One region of the Pectobacterium cacticida genome, then DNA from elsewhere that is predicted to be linked to it. Evidence: predicted binding sites of a transcription regulator. Region 1 holds the regulator's gene; each other region holds the start of a gene.

Region 1 (7,693 bases):
ACCGTTGACGAAACCGGTGGAAAACGGCAAATGCTCATACGCCTCAGACGCAGGGATCGGCGAACCGGCAGGCCACAATACTGCCGCTATCCCCAGCACCGCCAGCGCCAGAATTTTCAATGGCGCGAGTACATGACCTACTGTATCCAGCAATTTGCCTGGATACAGGGATATCGCAATAACAATGGCGAAATAAATCAGGCTATAAATCAACAGCGGAGACGCGGTGTTGCCGACTAAAGGCGCCAGACCGACTTCAAACGATACCGTTGCGGTGCGCGGCGTCGCAAACAGCGGCCCCACGGCCAAATAGCACACCGTAGCCAAAACTAAACCCGCTTTTTTACCCATCGGCGAGCTCAGCGCTTCAACACCGCCGCCAACCCGGGCTAGCGCGATCACGGTCAGCACGGGCAAACCCACCGCCGTAAGCAGGAAGCCTATCGCTGCCGTCCAAACCTGTTCTCCCGCTTGCGCTCCCACCATCGGCGGGAAAATAATATTCCCCGCGCCTACGAATAAAGCAAAGGTCATAAAACCTAATGCCATAATATCTTTGGACGTTAAACGATGACTCATAGCGATGTCGTAATGCCTGTATCAAATCGGTAAAAAGAAGCTGTGTCGCGTATTGTTGCCACAAATCGGCCCATACATAGGTAATCGAAAAGCACAACGATCAACACGCTGGCGACGTATAAAGGGCAAGTCGCATAGAGGCGTTATTTTGCACAGCGATATAGGGGCATAAGTAAAACTTCTGTAGCGTTAAAAGACAAGCGATGATCCTAAAACCAAGATATCAGCCCGCATTTTATAGAAATGCTAGAATAAAATTCTGCTAAATGTGGTTTGCGTATCACACGATTTATGCATTTATCGATGTTTTTTGCAAAAAAAGAGTTCAATGCCGTAGCGGCATGCGCTTTTCAACCATTAAGCGCATTGCTCAGGATAAGATAGATAGCGATCAGGATAAGACCCTATCCCATTAGGGCTCTACGTAAAATAAAAATTAAGGCCGAATCCTGAGATCCGGCCTTTTATCATCGACAGGCAAACGCGACGTGACGCGCTTTACCCCCACACGCGATGCGCAATATCCACAACAAGTTTCAACTTATTCCACTGCTGCTCTTCGGTCAGACTATTCCCTTCTTCCGTTGAGGCAAAACCACACTGCGGGCTCAGACAAAGCTGGTTGATATCAACATACTTAGTGGCTTCCTCAATACGCGCCTGAACCACATCGGCATCTTCCAGTTCACCCGTCTTGGTGGTGATCAGCCCCAACACCACCTGCTGATGACCCGGCTTCACAAAACGCAGCGGCTCAAACCCACCCGCTCTTTCGCTATCGTATTCCAGGAAAAACGCATCGACGTTCACTTCGCCAAACAGAATTTCCGCCACGGGTTCATATCCGCCTTCGGAAATCCAGGTTGATCGGAAATTACCCCGGCAAACATGTAAACCAATAACCAAATCAGCGGGTTTATCCGCCAAGGCTTTATTCAGGACATCGGCATACGTGCGCGCTAATTGCGCCGGATCATCACCACGTTCACGCATCTGACGCTTTTGATCGTCTGAACAGAGATAGGCCCATACGGTATCATCCAATTGCAGGAAACGGCAGCCAGCATCATAAAAGGCGTGAATCGCATCGCGCCAGGTTTGCGCCAGATCATCAAAATAGTCGGCCAGATCGGGATAAACCGTTGCATCAATCGCTTTGCGTCCACCGCGAAAATGCATCACGCTCGGACTAGGAATCGTCATCTTGGCGACGGCATCCCCTGAAATACTCTTCAGATAGCGGAAATGATCGAGCATGGGATGTTGGGCGTTAAAACGGACTTTATCCACAACGCGAATGGCATGGGATTTGGTTTGAATACCGTTGAATTGGATACCGTGTTCAGCTTCGTAACGTTCTACGCCATGTAAATCGGCGAAGAAATCGAAGTGCCACCAGGCTCGACGAAATTCACCATCGGTAACCACCTGCAAGCCCGCTTCACGTTGCTTTTCCACTACGCGCAAAATCTCACGATCTTCGATATTACGCAGAGTGATGTCGTCAATCTCGCCTGCCTGATGCTGAATGCGAGCCTGCTTGATGGCCGCTGGACGGAGAAAACTGCCGACGATTTCGGCACGAAAAGGGAATGAATGGGTTGCCATGTATTGCTCCTGAACTATTGCCCGCACGCTTCTTCAAGAAAAACGCACACTGGAAAATGGTTTCTATATGAAATAATCATCCAGAATGATTGTTACATCATACATCTATTTAGCCATCTGGACGTCTGAATTTGTCGCTATCCTGTCATGTAACCCTGATCAGGGCAATTGAAGAATGCTCATGTAACATGAATAAAATTCATTTAAGGTTAAGTATGGTCATATACGGACAGGCGACGACATTATTTCAGCAAGCCAATCTGCTGTCGCGCCTGATGCCGCACGGCCTCCGGCAATGGCAGGTAACCATCCTGGCTGACCAGCGACTGCCCCGTTTCAGAGAGCACGCGATCTAAAAAAGCCGCCACCAGCGCATCCAGCGCCTGGCCGGGTGCCTTATTCACATAGATGTAGAGATAGCGGGTGTAGGGATATAAACCACTGCGGATATTTTCAGTTGAGGGGAAGATATAATCGTGCCCTTCCACCGCCAGAGGTACCATCCTGACTCCACTCGCGCGAAAGCCCACGCTGGCGTAGCCAATAGCCTCGGTTGAGGCGGCAACGGCCTGCACGACAGAGGACGATCCGGGCAACTCATTCACTTGCGGAAGAAAATCACCGCTGCAAAGCGCCCTTTGTTTGAAAAAGCCATAGGTTCCCGACGCTGAATTTCGTCCATAGCGCAGTAACGCGCGCCGTTGCCAACTGCCGTGCAAGCCGAGGTCGCCCCAGAATTTTATCGGCTGGTGGTGGCCGCAGCGCTGCGTAATGGAAAAGATTGCATCCAACTGTGAAACATTCAGCCCAGGTAGTGGGTTATCCTGATTAACCAACACAACCAGCGCATCCATCGCTACCGGCACAGCCAAGGGTGGATAACCATAGTGTCGGACAAATGCCTCGATTTCACTGGCTTTCATCGCCCGGCTCATCGGCCCAAGTTGCGCCGCTCCCGATGCCAGAGACGTTGGCGCGGAAGATGACCCAGCGGCCTGAATCTGTAAATTCACGTTTGGGTAGTGCTGGTTGAAATCAGCCGCCCAGAACGTCATGAGATTAGCCAGCGTATCCGATCCCGCGCTGGATAGATTCCCCGCCAGCATCTGGCGAGGCTGAGCAAAACAAAACGCGCCGATCAGCAGTAGCCAAGCGCCAGCAATACGAATGGCGAGTCTCATCAATACTATTTTCCGTCAGGCCGAAGATTTTGTCGTATTCTCGGCCAGAGAGGTCGGTACAATCAACGGGTTCGGCAGGGTAAAGACAAATCGCGCTCCCAAACCATCCTCGCTCATGATTTCCAGACGGGAATCATGGTGGCTGAGCGCGTGTTTAACAATTGCCAGCCCCAGCCCGCTGCCACCGGTCTGCCGTGAACGCGCTTTGTCAACCCGGTAAAAGCGTTCTGTTAGGCGTGGTAAATGCTCGGCCGCAATTCCCGGCCCGTTATCGCTAACCTGAAACTGCGCCCCCTGCGGAACCTTCTGCCAACACACTTCGATATGCGTCCCTTCTGGAGTATGGTTAACGGCGTTATAGACCAGATTGGATACGGCGCTACGGAGTTGTTCTTCATTGCCAAACACGCGAAGGTTTTCATTTACGCGGAAGACTATCTCATGGCGTCCCTGGCTCAGCGTCTGCGCTTCTCGTTGCAATACGCGCAATATCAGCGGAATATCTACTTTTTCATTTAGATCAATCGCCGTAGCCGCCTCAATACGGGATAACGTTAGCAGTTGTTTAACTAATCCGTCCATCCGCCGAGTCTGCTCCTGCATCGTACTCAACGCTTTCCCTCGCAACGCCGCATCCAACGTATCTTCCTGCATCATTTCCAAATACCCTTGCAGCACCGTAAGCGGCGTTCGCAGCTCATGACTGACATTAGCGAAAAAGTTACGTCTGGCGCCTTCAAGCTGGTGCATTTGCGTAACATCGCGTACCACCATCAGTAACTGCCCTGCGGAATACGGCATTATGCGAAATTCAACATGGTGGGAATTATTCAATTGCAGTGTGAGAGGGCGGCTAAAATCCTGCGCCTTCATGTAATTGGTAAAGTCGGGATAACGTAATAAGTTAAGAATATTTTGACCGTTATCCTCCGGCCAACGGAAACTTAACAGATGCTGCGCCAGATGATTACACCAAAAGATGGTCCCGTCTTCGGTAGTCATTACCACGGCATCGGGTAAAGATTCGGCACCGCTACGGAATCGTTTGATTAAAAGCGCCAGTTCGCGGCGACGGCGGCGATTACGTAATTGCATCTGATAAAGGCCGTAAAACAGCGGCTCCCAGCTCCAACGGCCGGGCGGCGGCGTCATACTGCGATCGACCCACAGCCAATGGGATAGTTTCAACTGGTTATAAAAATTCCAGCAGAGCAGGCTCAGTACGGCGACCAGCAGGAACCAGGGCAGATAGCCAAAAATCAGCCCCAGTAGCACCGCAGGCAAACAAAAAAAAGCCAGCTCCAATGCTAGCCTTTTCCAGGATAAACGCTCTAGCACGTTAACATTTCTCCGGTGAATACCACCTCAGTAACGCGTTGAAAAACGGTAACCCGTTCCCCGAACGGTTTGCACCATTTTGTCATGCCCGCTGGTTTCCAGCGCTTTACGCAGGCGACGAATATGGACATCGACGGTTCGATCTTCTACATAAACGTTAGTGCCCCACACATGATTGAGCAACTGTTCCCGACTATAAACACGCTCGGGGTGTGTCATAAAAAAATGCAGCAATTTAAATTCCGTCGGCCCCATGTCCAACGCAAGCTCTTCGGTCGTCACGCGATGCGAGGAAGGATCGAGGCTTAATCCACGCATTTCGATCACATCTTCCACCGCCATCGGCGAAATGCGGCGCATAACCGCTTTGATGCGTGCAACCAACTCTTTGGGCGAAAACGGCTTGGTAATATAATCATCCGCGCCGACTTCCAGCCCGCGCACACGGTCCTCTTCCTCACCGCGGGCGGTCAACATCATCACCGGAATATCACGCGTCAGCGCCTCCCGCTTCATATGCTTGATAAATTGCAAGCCCGAACCACCCGGCAGCATCCAGTCTAATAGCACCAAATCAGGAAAGGGTTCCGACAACTGCGTTACCGCGCTGTCATAATCTTCAGCTTCAACTGGCTGATAGCCATTTTGCTCCAGTACAAAGCAAACCATTTCACGGATTGGTGCTTCATCTTCCACGACTAATATGCGTTTTGCCATCGTTAATCCTGTCGTTAATCATCGTCGCTGTTAGCAGGCGGAGGCATTATGCGTCAGTTTTATGACAGATTTATGAAAAACGCCTGACCTCTCATTGTAGGCTATTGCACCCTAGACATCCTGTTTTTCGAGCCGCATTGCAAACGCTCAATTCCCCGCGCGACAGCCATCACCCTTGCTCTATATAATCGTAGCATGACGATGACAGATCACTATCGCGACGAGATAGGCGTTTCCTTATTCGCAATTCGCATAATGAATAATGACAATGCCTATCGTATAAATATTGAGAGAGCCCAATGCGCATTATCCACACCGCCGATTGGCATTTAGGACAATATTTTTATTCCAAAAGCCGCGCCGCGGAACATCAGGCTTTCCTGCACTGGCTCATTGCCCAGGTGGTTCAACATGAAGTCGACGCTGTTATCGTCGCGGGGGATATTTTTGATAACGGTTCCCCCCCTAGCTATGCGCGAGAAATGTACTATCGCTTTGTCGTTGAACTACAGCGAACAGGCTGCCAGCTTGTCATTCTCGGTGGAAACCATGACTCGGTGGCGATGTTAAACGAATCCCGTGATGTACTGGCCTGCCTGAATACGCAGGTCGTTGCCAGCGCCAGTGATGATCCCGCTCAACAGGTGCTGTTACTGGAAAACCGTCAGCATCAACCCGGCGCCCTGCTCTGCGCAATTCCTTATTTGCGTCCACGAGATGTGCTCACTAGCAAAGCCGGGCAATCAGGCGATGAAAAACAGTTCGCGCTTCAGGAAGCGATTACGACGCACTACCAGCGCAGTTACCAACTGGCTTGCCAAAAACGTGATGAACTCGGCCTGCCGCTACCGATTATTGCAACCGGGCACCTGACGACCATTGGCGCGACCGCCTCCGAATCTGTGCGTGACATCTATATTGGCACGCTCGATGCTTTCCCTGCCCAGGCTTTCCCTCCCGCAGATTATATCGCGCTTGGCCATATTCATCGGCCGCAACGCGTAACCCAAAGTGAGCATATTCGCTACAGCGGTTCCCCCATCCCGCTCAGTTTTGATGAACTCAACAGTGAGAAATCAGTCTGTCTGGTCAGCTTCACCGCCGATGATTTGTCGAAAACACCGCCACGGATACAGATAGATACCCTGCCAATCCCCGTGACCCAGCCGATGCTGTTGATGAAAGGCAGTCTGCGCGACATTGAGCAGCGGCTCACCGCTTTCAAAACCTATCAAGGGGATAAACCGGTATGGCTGGATATCGAACTCAACACGCAGGATTACCTGAGCGACATGCAGAAACGCATTCAGGCCATGACCGAGGGCTTGCCTGTCGAGGTGCTTCGACTCCGGCGCGCACGTGAACAACGTATGCAGGCGATTATCCGACAGGATAAGGAAACGCTGAATGAATTAAGTGTTTATGACGTTTTTGAACGTCGTCTGGCAATGGAGGCCGACCTGGAAAATGGTTGCCAACAGCGCATGCGCACGCTGTTTAATCAGGTTATTAACGAATTAGAAAATAGCGAGGCTGCCGAATGAAAATTCTCAGCCTGCGCTTAAAAAACCTTAACGCGTTGAAAGGCGAATGGAAGATCGATTTCACGCAGGAGCCTTTTTCCAGCAACGCTCTATTCGCCATTACCGGCCCGACAGGCGCCGGGAAAACGACGCTACTCGACGCCATTTGTCTGGCGTTATACCACGAGACGCCACGCCTTGGGCTGCTTTCCGCCAGCCAGAATGATTTGATGACGCGTAACACCGCAGAATGCCTTGCCGAGGTCGAATTTGAGGTCAAAGGCGTCGGATATCGTGCCTTCTGGAGCCAACGTAGGGCAAGAAATGCGCCTGATGGCAACTTACAGTCTCCCAAGGCCGAACTCGCGCTTATTGAAGGCGGTAAAATTCTGTGTGAAAAGCTGAATGACAAAAAAGACATGATCACACAGCTCACCGGGTTGGATTTCGGCCGCTTTACGCGATCTATGATGTTATCGCAGGGACAATTTGCCGCCTTCCTCAACGCTAAGGCGGACGATAGGGCGGCACTTCTGGAAGAATTAACGGGTACAGATATCTACGGCCTGATTTCCGAACGCGTTTATGACAAGCACAAACAAGCCAGCGTCGCATTGAACACGTTACAGACGCGCGCACTCAGTATTCAATTATTGAGCGATGAACAACGCCAGCAGATAGAAAATCAGCTTGCCGAACTGACGCAACAGGAGCAACAGCGCAACGCCGAACGTGAGCAAACACTGA
Region 2 (7,693 bases), 1.2 Mb from region 1:
GGCGACCGTCGCCGCCCCGATCCGGGAATAGGGGTGACGAGGGGATTGATGCGCCAATGCCTCCAGCGCCTCCAGCGGATGGCTCACCGGCTGCCCATCAGGAAGATGAGAGAGTAAATCCAACGCGCCGGAAGAAAAATGCAGCGCATTCTGTCCGGCGCTAACCATTGCGCAGCGTTTTCCCTGTTCCGCCAGACGAATCCCACAGGTCAACCCTGCCAGCCCGCCGCCGATGATCACGACGTCATAGCGCATGGCGATCCTCCTGATTGTCGCTGGTCGTCAGGCCGCACAGCCCCTGATAAACCCAACTGGTAAATTCGCTTTCGCGCAGGGCGTTGCCCCACGCGATCGGGCGAATGCCTTTCCAGCGTTCATTTAAAAATTCGCTGAGCTGCGTGAGCGATTGCGCTGGCGTCGCGGTGCCCAGACGACACAACAGGCCCGCCGCACGACAGGCGCACAATTCTCCCTGGCAGGTGCCCATGCCCACACGCGTGCGCCGACGTAAATCAATCAGGTTATTCACCTGTAATGTTTCTACCGCGTAGCGCACTTCGCCCGCCGTCACGGCTTCACACTCGCACACCAGACTGCGATCCAGGCGGTCACCGGACAGCATTCTTCCGGCTCGTTCACCGTGACGGTAAATCGCTGAACCGCGCAGCGGCGCAGAGAGTGGTTTCGCTGCGGGGTAAGCTGACAGGGCGTGAGTCGCGGTTTTCATTTCATCCTGCGATTCAGAGCCGGGCAATGGCGTCTGCGCCGTCGAGCAGGCTACGTCATGGCCCAGTTTTTCGCAGATAGCGTCCGTCACCCACTCCGCCATTAGACGGTAGGTCATTAGTTTGCCGCCCGTAATGGTCAGAAACCCTTCCAGCCCGTCGCGGCTGGCATGGTCGAGCAGCACAATGCCGCGGCTCACGCTACGCCCACTCGGGTCACTATCGTTGGCGACCAAAGGACGGACACCGGCATAAGCACGCAGAATTCGCGTACTCGCGAGCGCAGGGGCTAGCATGGATCCTTCCCGCATCAGCGTTTCCACCTCGGCAGGCGTCACCTGCATTGCATCGATTTGATCGTAGTCGATGTGGGTCGACGTGGTGCCAATCAGCGAAATGGTATCGCCCGGCACCAGAATATCGGCATCCGCCGGTTTGCGGCAGCGGTTGATCACCATGTTGTTGATGCGATGCCCCAGAATCAGTAGCGCGCCTTTCGCCGGAAACATGCGTACGCATAAATCGGCATATTCTGCGATACGTTGTCCCCAGATTCCCCCCGCGTTGACCACCACTTGCGCGTATATTTCTGTCTCTCTTCCTTTTTTATGGTCGAAAACGCGCACGCCGGTGACTCGATCGCCTTGGCGAATCAACCCAATGACTTCGTGATAGGTCAGCACTTCAGCACCGTGCTCACAGGCGTCGATCATGTTAGCCGCCGTCAGGCGGAAAGGATCGACAGAGCCATCCGGCACTCGCACCGCGCCGATCAGCGCCGGATTGGCCGCGGGTTCCAGCCGCAGCGCCTCCTGCGGGTCCAGCGCTTGGGCGCGGATACCTGCCCGCTGGCAGGAGGCAATAAACTGCGCCTGCCAGCCAAGATCGTCTTCCGGCAAGGTGATAAACAGGCCGTCTGTCGGTTCTATGCAATGGCGGGCAATGCGACGGAGAATCTGGTTTTCTTGAATACATTCGCGGGCAGACTCGCCATCGGTTACCGCATAGCGGGCGCCGCTGTGTAATAAGCCGTGATTACGGCCGGTCGCGCCAGTCGCAATATCATAACGTTCCAGCAACAGGCAACGCAGTCCGCGCAGGGCGCAATCGCGTGCCGTTCCCGCGCCTGTCGCACCGCCGCCGATGACAACCACGTCAGTTTCGCGCCAGTTACCCGCATTTTGTCTCATCTTTTCGCTCCAGCGGAGGGATGTCTGCTGTTATAGAGGCACAAAAAGCAGAATAAATGTTTGATAGAGAGCAAAAACGAACAAAAAACGAAATTAAATTGGCGTGAAAACGCTCTTAACGTGATTTATCTCACCAAAATCCCGTCGGGAAATTTTCCAATTTTGCTAACATGAGCGCAAAAATCGTCACATGTTCATAAAAATGAAACATTATTGTCATGAGTCACACTCATCAACAGACGAACCCTTTACACTTGCCTTCGTAATAGAACAAAAATCTCTCGTTTTTTTTCGCATTGGAGATATCTATGCTGAGCATTTTTAAGCCTGCGGCCCACCAGGCGCGCGTATCATCGGATCGTGTGGACCCCCTCTATCGTCGTCTACGCTGGCAAATATTCATGGGGATTTTTTTTGGCTATGCCGCCTATTATCTGGTACGCAAAAATTTCACGCTGGCGATGCCTTACCTGATTGAACAAGGCTTCTCACGCGGCGATCTTGGTTTTGCGCTGTCTGGTATCTCCATCGCCTATGGCTTTTCCAAATTCATTATGGGTTCGGTCTCCGATCGTTCCAATCCACGCGTGTTTCTGCCTGCGGGCCTGATTCTGGCGGCTGCCGTCATGTTATTCATGGGTTTTGTGCCGTGGGCAACGTCTAGCATTGCCGTGATGTTTGTCTTGCTGTTTCTGTGCGGTTGGTTTCAGGGCATGGGATGGCCGCCGTGCGGGCGCACTATGGTTCACTGGTGGTCACAAAAAGAACGCGGCGGTATCGTGTCGATCTGGAATTGCGCCCATAACGTCGGTGGCGGTATTCCTCCTCTGCTGTTCCTGCTGGGCATGGCCTGGTTCAATGATTGGAAAGCCGCGCTTTATATGCCGGCGTTCGCCGCGATTCTGGTTGCCCTGATTGCGTTTGCGCTGATGCGAGACACCCCGCAATCCTGTGGCTTGCCGCCAATTGAAGAGTACAAAAATGATTATCCGGTTGATTATAACGAGAAACTAGAAGAAGAACTGACGGCTAAGCAGATTTTCATGCAGTACGTTTTCCCGAACAAACTGCTTTGGTACATCGCTATCGCTAACGTTTTCGTTTACCTGTTGCGTTACGGCATCCTCGACTGGTCACCGACTTACCTGAAGGAAGTGAAACACTTCGCACTGGATAAATCGTCCTGGGCCTACTTCTTATACGAGTACGCGGGCATTCCGGGCACGCTACTGTGCGGGTGGATGTCTGATAAGGTCTTCAAAGGTAACCGCGGTGCAACCGGCGTGTTCTTCATGACGCTAGTGACGTTGGCAACCCTCGTTTACTGGCTGAATCCGGCCGGTAATCCGGGGGTAGACATGGCCTGTATGATTATTATCGGCTTTCTAATTTATGGTCCGGTAATGCTGATTGGCCTGCACGCGCTGGAATTAGCACCGAAAAAGGCGGCGGGGACGGCGGCGGGGTTCACCGGACTGTTCGGTTACCTCGGCGGATCCGTCGCCGCCAGCGCCATCGTCGGCTATACCGTTGACTTCTTCGGTTGGGACGGCGGCTTTATGGTGATGATTGGCGGCAGTATTTTGGCGGTACTTCTGTTGATTATTGTGATGTTGAATGAGAAAAAACATAAAGCCGAATTAGCTAAGCGCGCGTAACGCGGGAGCTATGCCTGCTGTGCGGCGAGCGTGCAACGCCGCACAGCATCCCACCACATGACGGCACGCCAACAGAGATTATTGCAGAAACAGTTCGCGTAGGTAGCGTGGCACCGCGCCATCCGCGTTAGAACCGATTACCTCGCAATTCGGCAGCAAGTCTTTCAGCCGCTGATGTGCGTTTTGCATGATGCAGCCTTTTCCGGCCATCGACAACATTTCGTAGTCGTTCATGCCGTCGCCAAATGCCACGCATTCCTTAAGCGAAAAGCCGATGAGTTTGGCTACCTGCTCCAACGCATGCCCTTTAGACACGCCGCCGGCCATTACCTCCAGACAGGTGAGGGCTGAAAAGCTCACGTTGACGCGATCGCCCCAACGCGCGTTGATCGCGTCTTCAAGCGGCAGCAACTGTTCGTGGGAATCGCAGGTAAAGAACACCTTGCTGACGCCATCAGTCTCAAGCAACCCCGGCTCAAACAGGGAGTATTTAAAGATCGATTCTTTGAAAAATCGCTCTTCCTCTGGACGGGCGCGGTTCATAAACCACTCATCATCGCGGTAAACATGCGTCAGTATCGCGGGGTTATGATGTACGACACCGTAGAGGTCGCGAGCGATGTCCTGATCCAGATTGTGGCTAAAAATTAGCTCGCCTTGCGTGTTGTGCACGCGCGCCCCATTCGACGTAATCATAAATGCGCTGATATCGAGGTTATCGCGGATCTGCGCCACATCCAGGTGATGCCGTCCGGTAGCGAAAACGAAGTGGATCCCTTTTTCCGTCAGCAACTTGAGGGTGTCTTTTGCATAGGGAGAGAGCGTATGGTCAGGTGACAATAGGGTGCCGTCTAAATCGGAAGCAACAACATGATACATAACGATGAGATCTCACTTCTGGGATGTTGCCGCAGCGGGTGCCGCGGTAAAATTCAATGATAACGCGCAAAGTACGCCAGAATTAGCGCAAATGCCTGGGCACGGAGATTATCCGTTTCAAATAGGATCTCATGCCGTGCCCCGTGAATAATCTGTAAAACATGACTCAAATCTGTGTTATCTCGCTGTGCCAATGCCTGACAAAACGCTTTCTGGCTGTGATTATCCACCACGCAATCTTCTTCGGCCTGAAGTAGCAGCAGTGGCGTCGTCACGCGCGTCGCGTTAGCCAGTAACTGTTCTCCCACCTGTATCGCTTCACGTACCCAGTGGTAGGTGGGGCCGCCGATGCGCAAATCCGGCCAGTCCGCATAAAATCGGACACTACGCTGGTAGCGTTCACGACTGTGCGTCAGTACATTCATCCGATAAGGCAAGGGACGCCAGGGGCCGGTGCCGATAGCATAATAATCGCGTATTGCCGGGAATCGCTCTGCCACATCGACAATCCACTTAGCGATGCGGTGAGGCAGCGGTAAGTGAATGCCAAACATTGGCGCACACAACACCACCGCGTCAAACCGTGTCGGCTGGCGAATCAACAACTGGGTGAGGATCGCGCCTCCCATTGAATGCGCCAACGCAAAGCGGTGGGTATAGCGCGTTACATCCAGATATTGCTGGCATAACGTTTCGGCGTCATCGACATAATCACTAAAGCGCAGCACATGTCCACGGTGCCGATCTGGCAGCAGTCGACCAGAAAACCCTTGCCCACGGTGATCCATGATGAGCACATCATAGCCGCGATGAAAGAGGTCGTAAGCCACTTCGCTATATTTGACGTAGCTTTCGATGCGGCCTGAAAAGATGACGACAATCTTGTCGTGCTGTGGCGCGGTAAAACGAACGAACCGGATCGGCACCTCATCGACGCCCAGGTATTCGCCCTCTTCACGCTGGCGCCAGAAATCCAGTAATGCGCCGGTGGCAAACGCGGCATATTGCGCTTCTCGTGTTAACAGGTCCGACGTTAACCGTTTTGACGTTAACCGTTTTGACGTTAACAACGTCGTGTGGCGTTGAATCATCTGACTTCTCCGGTGACGCGGTAAAACAAAGCTAACGAGAAAACATGACAAGCCGTAGAGCACAAGCGTATTGTGACACAAAAAACAGACAGACTCTCGTTATACAACGGGTGATTCAGGAGCACGTTTCATGACATGGGATTGGTGGTTAACCTATCTGCTTACAACGCTTATTCTCAGCCTGTCGCCCGGTTCTGGCGCGATTAATACCATGAGCACCGGAATTAGCCACGGCTATCGTGGGGCGGTAGCGTCAATTTGTGGTTTACAAGTTGGGCTGACGATCCATATCGTATTGGTGGGTATTGGGCTAGGCGCATTGCTTAGCCAGTCGGTACTGGCTTTTGATGTGTTGAAATGGCTGGGCGCCGCCTACCTGATTTGGCTAGGGATTCAGCAGTGGCGCTCGGCGGGAGCGCTCGATCTCCAGGCCGTCGCCAATATCATGCCCCGTCGCAAACTCTTTAAACGCGCCATATTGGTGAACCTGACTAATCCGAAAAGCATCGTGTTTCTGGCGGCGCTATTCCCGCAGTTCATTATTCCTCACCAGCCGCAGGCCGCGCAGTATCTGGTGTTGGGGGCCACTACCGTGGTGGTGGATATTATCGTGATGATTGGCTACGCCACGTTGGCCACACGCATCGCCGGGTGGCTAAAAGGCCCGCGGCAGATGAAAACGCTCAACCGGACGTTCGGTTCACTGTTTGTGCTCGTTGGCGCGTTACTTGCCACGGCGAGAAAAGCCTAATCACCATTATCAACATGATCGCGGATCACGTTCATGAAGGGCGCGCCGAAGCGTTCGAGTTTACGGTGACCAACGCCGTTGATCGTCAGTAGCTCACCTGCGGTGATCGGCATTGATTCCGCCATCTCTAGCAACGTCGCGTCGCTGAACACCACGTAAGGTGGGATATTGTTATCATCCGCGATGGATTTGCGCAATTTACGCAATTTGGCAAACAGCTTACGGTCGTAATTGCCGCCGTAAGACTTCTGCATGATGCGGGGTTTTAAATTGATGACGCGCGGCACGGCCAGTTGCAGCGCGACCTCTCCCCGCAATACCGGACGCGCTGCTTCGGTCAGTTGTAAGGCGGAATGCAGGGTGATGTTCTGGCTCAGTAAACCCAGATGAATCAATTGGCGCAGCACGCTGACCCAATGCTCTTGCGATTTGTCTTTGCCTATACCGTAAACCGGCAACTTATCATGGCCAAATTCCCGAATACGTTGGTTATTCGCCCCGCGTAACACCTCGACAACATACCCTAAACCAAAACGCTGGCCGACGCGGTACACGCAGGAGAGCGCCTTTTGCGCCTCTATCAGCCCGTCATAACGTTTCGGTGGATCGAGACAAATATCGCAGTTACCGCAGGGTTGCTGGCGTCCTTCGCCGAAATAGTTGAGTAGCACCAGACGGCGACAGGTTTGCGCTTCGGCAAACGCGCCCATGGCATTGAGCTTATGGCGCTCGATCTCTAACTGCGGGCCGGCGGGTTTCTCTTCCAGGCAGCGACGTAGCCATGCCATATCCGCCGGATCGTAGAACAGCGCGGCTTCGGCGGCCAGGCCGTCACGCCCGGCGCGCCCCGTTTCCTGATAGTAGGACTCAATGTTACGCGGGATATCAAAATGCACCACAAATCGCACGTTTGGTTTGTTGATCCCCATACCAAAGGCCACGGTCGCCACCACTACCTGAAGATCGTCACGCAGAAACGCTTCTTGCACCTGCGCCCGCCGTTCGTTATCCAGCCCGGCGTGATACGCCCCGGCGCTCAGCCCGCGAGCCTGCAAACGTGCGCAAATGTCCTCCACGCGAGAGCGGCTGTTACAATAAATAATGCCGCTTTTCCCCCTCTGCCCTTGTACAAACATCCACAGTTGATCGAGCGGTTTGAACTTCTCCACCAGCGTATAGCGAATATTCGGGCGATCGAAACTGCTAATCTGAATCAGCGGCGATCGGAGATCCAACAGACGAACGATATCGTTACGCGTGGTTTCATCGGCCGTCGCCGTCAGTGCGATAAAAGGAAGATGGGGAAAACGCTGTTTAATCTGGCCTAACGCGCGATACTCGGGGCGGAAATCGTGCCCCCATTGGGAAATGCAGTGCGCTTCATCCACCGCAATCAGCG
Region 3 (7,693 bases), 980 kb from region 1:
GCAGAAAACGAGCTGGTGATCAGCCGAGTGAAGCAGAAGCATATCGCTGGCTGGCAACGCCCGGTGAAAAAGCCATAATCTACTCGTCTCCGCACGCGGCGGAGACGGTTTTGCCCTGTGTTTTTATCGATACCAGAACACAGGCCAAAACATAATAATCCCCAACTCTCTACAAGGCTCGGGGAATCCGGAAAAACCGGAACAATCAGGTCTAAGACATCCCTGGTGACACAATATGTCACTTTTATAGGAATACCATCGATGTGTGGAATTGTAGGCGCAGTTGCGCAACGTGATGTTGCAGAGATCTTGTTAGAAGGTTTACGCCGTCTTGAATACCGTGGTTATGACTCTGCGGGGCTGGCGGTTGTGGATAATGAAGGACAGGTTGTTCGTTTGCGTCGCCTGGGGAAAGTGCAAGTGCTGTCTCAGGCCGCTGATGAACATCCATTACACGGTGGCACGGGGATAGCTCATACCCGTTGGGCAACGCATGGTGAACCTTCCGAAGAGAACGCTCACCCGCATGTTTCTGAACATATCACCATCGTCCACAACGGCATTATCGAAAATCACGAACCGCTGCGCGAACTGATGATCGGTCGCGGTTATCGTTTTGTGTCGGAAACCGACACGGAAGTGGTCGCTCATCTGATTCATTTTGAACAGAAGCAAAACGGCGGGACGCTGGTTGAGGTGGTTAAACGCGTGATCCCACAACTGCGCGGTGCCTATGGCATGGTGGTGTTGGATAATCGCGACCCCAGCGTGCTGGTTGCCGCACGCTCCGGTAGCCCATTGGTGATTGGTCTTGGTGTCGGCGAGAACTTCATCGCCTCCGATCAGCTGGCGCTACTGCCAGTGACGCGCCGCTTCATGTTCCTGGAAGAAGGTGACGTAGCGGAGATTACCCGCCGTGACGTGCGCGTGTTTGATAAATCAGGCCAGCTTGCTACTCGTGAAGAAATCGAATCAAAAGTGAATTACGATGCCGGTGACAAAGGCGCGTATCGTCACTACATGCAGAAAGAGATTTACGAACAGCCGATGGCGATTAAGAGCACCCTTGAAGGGCGTTTCAGTCACGGTGAGATCGATCTTTCTGAATTAGGCCCGAAAGCGGATGAACTGCTGGCTAAGGTTGAGCATGTTCAGATCATCGCCTGTGGGACGTCCTATAACTCCGGTATGGTGTCTCGCTATTGGTTCGAAGCGTTGGCGGGCGTGCCGTGTGACGTAGAGATCGCTTCCGAATTCCGCTATCGCAAACCGGCCATACGTAAAAATAGCCTGATGATTACCCTGTCTCAATCAGGGGAAACGGCAGATACGCTGGCGGCGTTACGTTTGTCCAAAGATCTGGGCTATCTGGGGTCGCTGGCTATTTGTAACGTGGCGGGGTCCTCTCTGGTGCGTGAATCCGATCTGGCGCTGATGACCAAAGCGGGCGTCGAGATTGGTGTCGCCTCGACCAAGGCCTTTACCACCCAGCTCACCGTCCTACTAATGCTGGTGGCGCGAATTGGTCGCCTGCGCGGTATGGATGCGCAGATCGAGCATGACATCGTACATGGCTTGCAGGCATTACCTGCACGTATTGAACAGATGTTGTCTCAGGACAAACTCATCGAATCTCTGGCGGAAGGTTTCTCTGACAAACATCATGCGCTGTTCTTAGGGCGCGGCGATCAGTACCCGATCGCCATGGAAGGTGCGTTGAAGCTGAAAGAGATCTCTTATATCCATGCTGAAGCCTATGCGGCGGGCGAATTAAAACATGGCCCGCTGGCGCTGATCGATGCCGATATGCCGGTGGTTGTCGTGGCGCCGAACAACGAATTGTTAGAGAAATTGAAATCCAACATTGAAGAAGTTCGCGCGCGTGGCGGTGAGCTGTATGTCTTCGCTGATGAAGATGCTGGCTTCACCAGCAGCGAAAATATGAAGATTATTCCGCTGCCGCATGTCGAAGAAGTGATTGCCCCGATCTTCTACACGGTGCCGTTGCAACTGCTGTCTTATCATGTTGCGCTGATTAAAGGCACGGATGTTGACCAGCCGCGCAACCTGGCGAAGTCGGTGACTGTCGAATAACGATCCCCTTTGTAGCGAGTCGCTAAAATCCGCCTTATGTCTATGAACATAAGGCGGATTTTCTATCTTCTTAATCCGGTTCTGCGTGTTTTTTGTAACATTCGCAATGCGAATGAGATACACTCACTTACACCGAAAAGACACTGATAACCGGCTGCATTTTGCACGAGCGTACACGGACATATTTCATCGCGTCATGGCTTGCGTTGTTAGCTATCGCCATGTTGTTTGTTGCCCCCGTAATCTCTAAAGCCATTACCCGCCAAACTGCCGCCTGCCAGCCTTCATCTGCCATTGTGTCAATGCACACGCCGGATAAGCACCACGCTATGATGGGGGCGATGCCTTGTGAAGGTACCTTTTCTCAGGTTCACCAAATGATGCCCGGCCACGCGATGTCGCCAATGGAGGAGATCGCCTGCGGCTACTGCCAATTGCTGGTTCACCTACCTTTTGTTCAATTGATACTGGCGGTACTGCTCTGGCTGCTACTGCGTTTTATTATTCGTATCCGGTTAATGCCGATCGTTTGTACGCCAATTTATCGCGCCTGGTCGCCTCAGCGCGCGCGTGCTCCCCCTGCTGCTTTTCTGTTTCCGTGTAACCACTAATTACCACGATTGCGTTGCCTTTTAGCTCATCTCTTGATGGGCCGGATGGGCTTACGCCAGAAAAACAGTAAGGGATATGATGAAAAAACATGATGTTGTACTGACACCAATCGCTTCTATGGTTTTGTTAGCACTTCTTTCGGGGACAACGTTCGCCGATGAGCCGCACAGCCATGAGCAGAACGAAGGCCCTGTTATGATCGTAACCGCGCCCCTTTCTTCGCCCCTGGAAATCGTCACTTCACCCAAAACGCCGCGCCAGCCTGTCCCCGCGAGCGATGGTTCCGATTACCTGAAAACGATTCCGGGTTTTTCGCAGATTCGTAACGGCGGCACCAATGGCGATCCGGTCTTTCGCGGCATGTTCGGCTCACGCTTGCGTATTTTGACCAACAACGGAGAAATGCTGGGTGCCTGTCCGGCGCGCATGGATGCGCCCAGTTCATATATTTCCCCGGAAAGTTATGATCTTATGACGTTTATTAAGGGGCCGCAAACCGTACTGTGGGGGCCGGGAAATTCAGCCGGAACGCTACGCTTTGACCGTGAGCCGCCACGATTTGACCAACCCGGTATTCAAGGTTCGGCCAGCCTGCTATCTGGCTCAAACCGCCGGTGGGATCAAAATGCAGACATTAGCGTAGGCAGTGAAGAAGGCTATCTGCGGTTGATGGGAAATAAATCACGTGCTGATGACTATAAAGACGGCGCTGGCAAACGTGTACCGTCAAAATGGGATAAATGGAATGGCGATATGGCGCTCGGTTGGACGCCAGACAAAGATACACTGATTGAGCTAACGGCGGGAAAAGGGGATGGCGAAGCCCGTTATGCCGGCCGGGGGATGGATGGCTCCCAGTTCAAGCGAGAAAGTCTGGGAATGCGCGTTGAGAAGTCCAATATCGGTGAGGTCTTTGACAAATTTGAGGCCAATGTTTATTACAACTACGCTGACCACGTTATGGATAATTACTCACTGCGTTCACCGGGGGGGATGACTACGCCTGGCGGAACGGGGCACGGCGGCGGATCGATGGGATCAGGAATGGGGTCCTCGATGCATTCCGGTGCCAAGATGATGATGAACGGGCCAATGGCGATGGAGCTCGATCGCCGAACGGTGGGCGGCCGCATGATGGGAACCTGGCAGTGGTCAGACGTGGAATTGCGCAGCGGTGCGGATACGCAACTTAATACCCACCGCAACAAAAGCAATGCAGGGTGGACGAAAGATGCCCGCTTCCATGATTATGGCGTGTTTAGCGAGCTGACATGGATGGCTACAGAGCACAGCAGCGTTATCAGCGGAGCGCGTCTGGATCGGGTGATTGTCGATAATTTCACCCAAACAGGTTCCTCTAAACGCACTGATACGCTGCCGGCGGGGTTTGTCCGTCTTGAGCATCATCTTGCTGATATTCCAGTCATGTTTTATGCCGGAGTGGGCTACACCGAGCGATTTCCCGACTATTGGGAGCTATTTTCGCCCAAAAAGTATTGGCCGGATGGATCTACCAATACGTTTGACCGTGTTAAAACGGAAAAAACCACCCAGATTGATATCGGTGCGCAGTACAAAGGCAGCCAACTCAATGGTTGGGTATCGGCTTACGTTGGGCGGGTAAACGATTTTATTCTCTTTCGCTACGATCCCACCAATCCGCGTGACAGTCAGGTCGATAACATAGACGCCACAATCATGGGAGGGGAAGCTGGGGTAAGCTATCAGTTAACCGACGCGTGGAAAACAGACGCCAGCGTAGCCTACTCCTGGGGTAAAAATACCGATGACCACCAACCGTTACCACAAATCCCGCCGCTGGAAGCGCGGCTGGGGTTAACCTGGGAAAAAGGGGATTGGAGTAGCGCTGGGCTATTACGTATCGTCAGCGCGCAGCATCGAACCGATAACAATAATGGTAATGTCGTCGGGAAAGATTTCGACCACAGCGCCGGTTTTGCGGTCTTTTCTGCGAATGCGGCTTATCGGGTCAATAAACACGTTAAGCTAAGCGCCGGGGTAGACAACTTATTTGACAAGGCCTATAGCGAGCATTTAAATCTGGCGGGTAACAGCAGCTTCGGCTATTCGGCGAATACGTCGGTTAACGAGCCTGGACGAACCTTCTGGGCTAAGCTGAATGTTACATTCTGATGAGATCCCGGCTCTCTGAGCCGGGAAAGTCGATGGGGTTGATGATCTGTCTCCCCATCGATTGACTCACTGTTTTTTATCAGCACCGATCTGAACCGGTATTCTGGTCGGCGGTGCTTACTTTTTACCTGTACATCTTCATTGTCATAAAACTGTCACATTATCTACATTTTACTGTCACTGAATTGTCCTATTTTTCCTTCTGCAAACTACACTCTGATTTGATAACTCTGATTGATAACGGCTCCACGTTGACACGTCGAGTATCCCACAGGAGGGATTATGAAACTGATGCGTACCACTCTTGCCAGTGTTGTTGCGGCAACTCTTTCTCTAACGGCATTTTCTGCTTTTGCTGCTGCTAACCTCACCGGCGCTGGTGCGACATTCCCAGCGCCTGTTTATGCCAAATGGGCTGATTCCTACCAAAAAGAAACCGGTAATAAAGTTAACTATCAAGGGATTGGATCTTCTGGCGGTGTAAAACAAATTATTGCTAAAACGGTAGATTTTGGTGCTTCCGATGCGCCGTTGTCTGACGACAAATTAGCGCAAGACGGTCTATTCCAGTTCCCAACCGTGATCGGCGGCGTGGTGCTGGCAGTCAACATCCCGGGTATTAAAACTGGCGATTTAACGCTGGATGGTAAAACGCTGGGTGATATCTACCTGGGTAAAATCAAAAAATGGAATGACCCGGCTATCACTAAACTGAACCCGAACGCCAAACTGCCGGATCAGGATATCGCCGTGGTTCGTCGTGCTGATGGTTCAGGAACCTCTTTCGTGTTCACCAGCTACCTGTCTAAAGTAAACCCTGAATGGAAAGAGAAGATTGGCGCCGGCTCTACCGTAAACTGGCCGACCGGTCTGGGTGGTAAAGGCAACGATGGTATCGCCGCGTTCGTACAACGTCTGCCTGGTTCTATCGGTTATGTTGAATACGCGTATGCTAAACAGAATAACCTGGCTTACACCAAACTGGTTTCTGCTGATGGCAAAGCGGTCAGCCCGACAGGCCCTAACTTCAGTAATGCGGCTAAAGGGATCGACTGGAGCAAGTCATTTGCTCAGGATCTAACCAATCAAAAAGGCGCGGATGCCTGGCCGATCACGTCAACCACGTTTATTCTGGTTCATACTAAACAGGATAAACCTGAGCAGGGCGCTGAAGTGTTGAAATTCTTCGATTGGGCGTTCAATAAGGGTGGTGAGCAAGCTGAAGCGTTAGATTATGCTACGTTGCCACAAGAAGTTGTTGAGCAAATCCGCGCAGCATGGAAAACGCAGATAAAAGATAGCAGCGGTAAAGCGCTGTACTAATTTAGCGTATCCATCGTGTTGGTAACCAGATCATGATGAGGTTGTCAGATTCTGGAAAATAAGCAGTAGAACAACAGGTTGTATCGGGGCGGAGAGGTGATGGTAACTTCTCTGCCTTCAATAGCTTATTTAATGTTGTTAAAACGAGAAGAGAGACGTATGGCTGAGTACAAGCCAACTATCAAAGCCCCGGGGAAATATGGCGATATCCTTTTCGGCACGCTGGTAAAACTGGCGGCGCTGGTCACGTTGCTGTTATTGGGAGGCATCATCGTTTCCCTGATTGTGGCATCCTGGCCGAGCATCGAAAAGTTTGGTTTTGCCTTCTTGTGGACGAAAGAATGGGATGCGCCCGCAGAACAATTTGGTGCGCTGGTACCGATTTACGGTACTGTCGTGACCTCGCTTATTGCACTCATTATCGCCATCCCGATTAGCTTCGGGATTGCGTTATTTCTGACTGAACTGGCGCCAGCATGGTTGAAACGCCCGCTTGGCGTGGCGATTGAATTACTGGCGGCCATTCCGAGTATTGTTTATGGCATGTGGGGGCTGTTTATTTTTGCGCCGCTATTTGCCAAGTATTTCCAGCAGCCGGTAGGTAACGTCCTATCCGGCATTCCTATTGTTGGTTCGCTGTTTTCCGGCCCGGCGTTCGGGATCGGTATTCTGGCGGCTGGCGTCATTCTGGCTATCATGATTATCCCTTATATCGCCGCGGTTATGCGCGATGTGTTTGAGCAGACGCCAGTCATGATGAAAGAGTCCGCTTATGGTATTGGTTGTACTACGTGGGAAGTGATCTGGCGCATCGTGTTGCCTTATACCAAAAATGGCGTTATCGGCGGAATCATGTTGGGGCTGGGGCGCGCTCTGGGCGAAACCATGGCTGTGACCTTTATCATTGGTAATACCTACCAACTCGATAGTGCGTCGTTGTATATGCCCGGCAACAGTATCACCTCCGCGTTGGCGAACGAATTCGCCGAAGCCGAATCCGGGCTGCATACGGCCGCGTTGATGGAGCTGGGGCTGATCCTATTTGTGATTACTTTTATCGTACTGGCATGCTCAAAATTGATGGTGATGCGACTGGCAAAAAATGAGGGAGCGCGCTAATGGCGACCTTAGGTATAGAACAAGAAACCGCACTGGCGCGTTCGCGGCGTAAAATGCAGGCCTGGCGTCGACAGAAAAACCGTATTGCACTGTGTCTATCCATGTCTACGATGGCTTTCGGTCTGTTCTGGCTGATCTGGATTCTGGTTTCTACCATCACCCGCGGCTTTGATGGTATGTCGTTGGCGCTGTTTACCGAGATGACGCCGCCGCCAAATACGGCGGGTGGTGGTCTGGCGAATGCCATCGTCGGGAGCGGGTTGTTAATTTTATGGGCGACGCTGCTGGGGACGCCGTTGGGCGTTATGGCCGGTATCTATCTGGCGGAATATGGCCGTAAATCCTGGATTGCCGAAGTGACCCGTTTCATCAACGACATCTTGTTGTCAGC

Evidence for each region. The regulator PhoB, encoded in region 1, activates phosphate uptake and scavenging genes when phosphate is short. The targets are predictions, from matches to a motif close to CTGTCATAAAACTGNCNNAT.
Region 2: glpT (glycerol-3-phosphate transporter) is a predicted target of PhoB. The motif match lies at 2,107-2,126, and genes of this name have one in related genera.
Region 3: pstS (phosphate ABC transporter substrate-binding protein PstS) is a predicted target of PhoB. The motif match lies at 5,002-5,021, and genes of this name have one in related genera.

Annotation. Positions count from the first base shown of each region.
Region 1 covers NZ_CP133656.1:930,084-937,776, reverse strand. The annotation lists gene brnQ (branched-chain amino acid transport system II carrier protein) at 1-579, opposite strand, end outside; gene RFN81_RS04415 (cobalamin-independent methionine synthase II family protein) at 1,078-2,187, opposite strand; gene RFN81_RS04410 (PstS family phosphate ABC transporter substrate-binding protein) at 2,430-3,368, opposite strand; gene phoR (phosphate regulon sensor histidine kinase PhoR) at 3,384-4,706, opposite strand; gene phoB (phosphate response regulator transcription factor PhoB) at 4,734-5,423, opposite strand; gene sbcD (exonuclease subunit SbcD) at 5,723-6,967, shown strand; gene RFN81_RS04390 (AAA family ATPase) at 6,964-7,693, shown strand, end outside.
Region 2 covers NZ_CP133656.1:3,801,393-3,809,085, reverse strand. The annotation lists gene glpB (glycerol-3-phosphate dehydrogenase subunit GlpB) at 1-255, opposite strand, end outside; gene glpA (anaerobic glycerol-3-phosphate dehydrogenase subunit A) at 245-1,915, opposite strand; gene glpT (glycerol-3-phosphate transporter) at 2,224-3,573, shown strand; gene yigL (sugar/pyridoxal phosphate phosphatase YigL) at 3,652-4,452, opposite strand; gene pldB (lysophospholipase L2) at 4,506-5,543, opposite strand; gene rhtB (homoserine/homoserine lactone efflux protein) at 5,674-6,294, shown strand; gene recQ (ATP-dependent DNA helicase RecQ) at 6,291-7,693, opposite strand, start outside.
Region 3 covers NZ_CP133656.1:4,062,951-4,070,643, forward strand. The annotation lists gene glmU (bifunctional UDP-N-acetylglucosamine diphosphorylase/glucosamine-1-phosphate N-acetyltransferase GlmU) at 1-78, shown strand, start outside; gene glmS (glutamine--fructose-6-phosphate transaminase (isomerizing)) at 262-2,094, shown strand; gene RFN81_RS18455 (DUF2946 domain-containing protein) at 2,256-2,705, shown strand; gene RFN81_RS18460 (TonB-dependent copper receptor) at 2,785-4,860, shown strand; gene pstS (phosphate ABC transporter substrate-binding protein PstS) at 5,143-6,183, shown strand; gene pstC (phosphate ABC transporter permease PstC) at 6,343-7,302, shown strand; gene pstA (phosphate ABC transporter permease PstA) at 7,302-7,693, shown strand, end outside.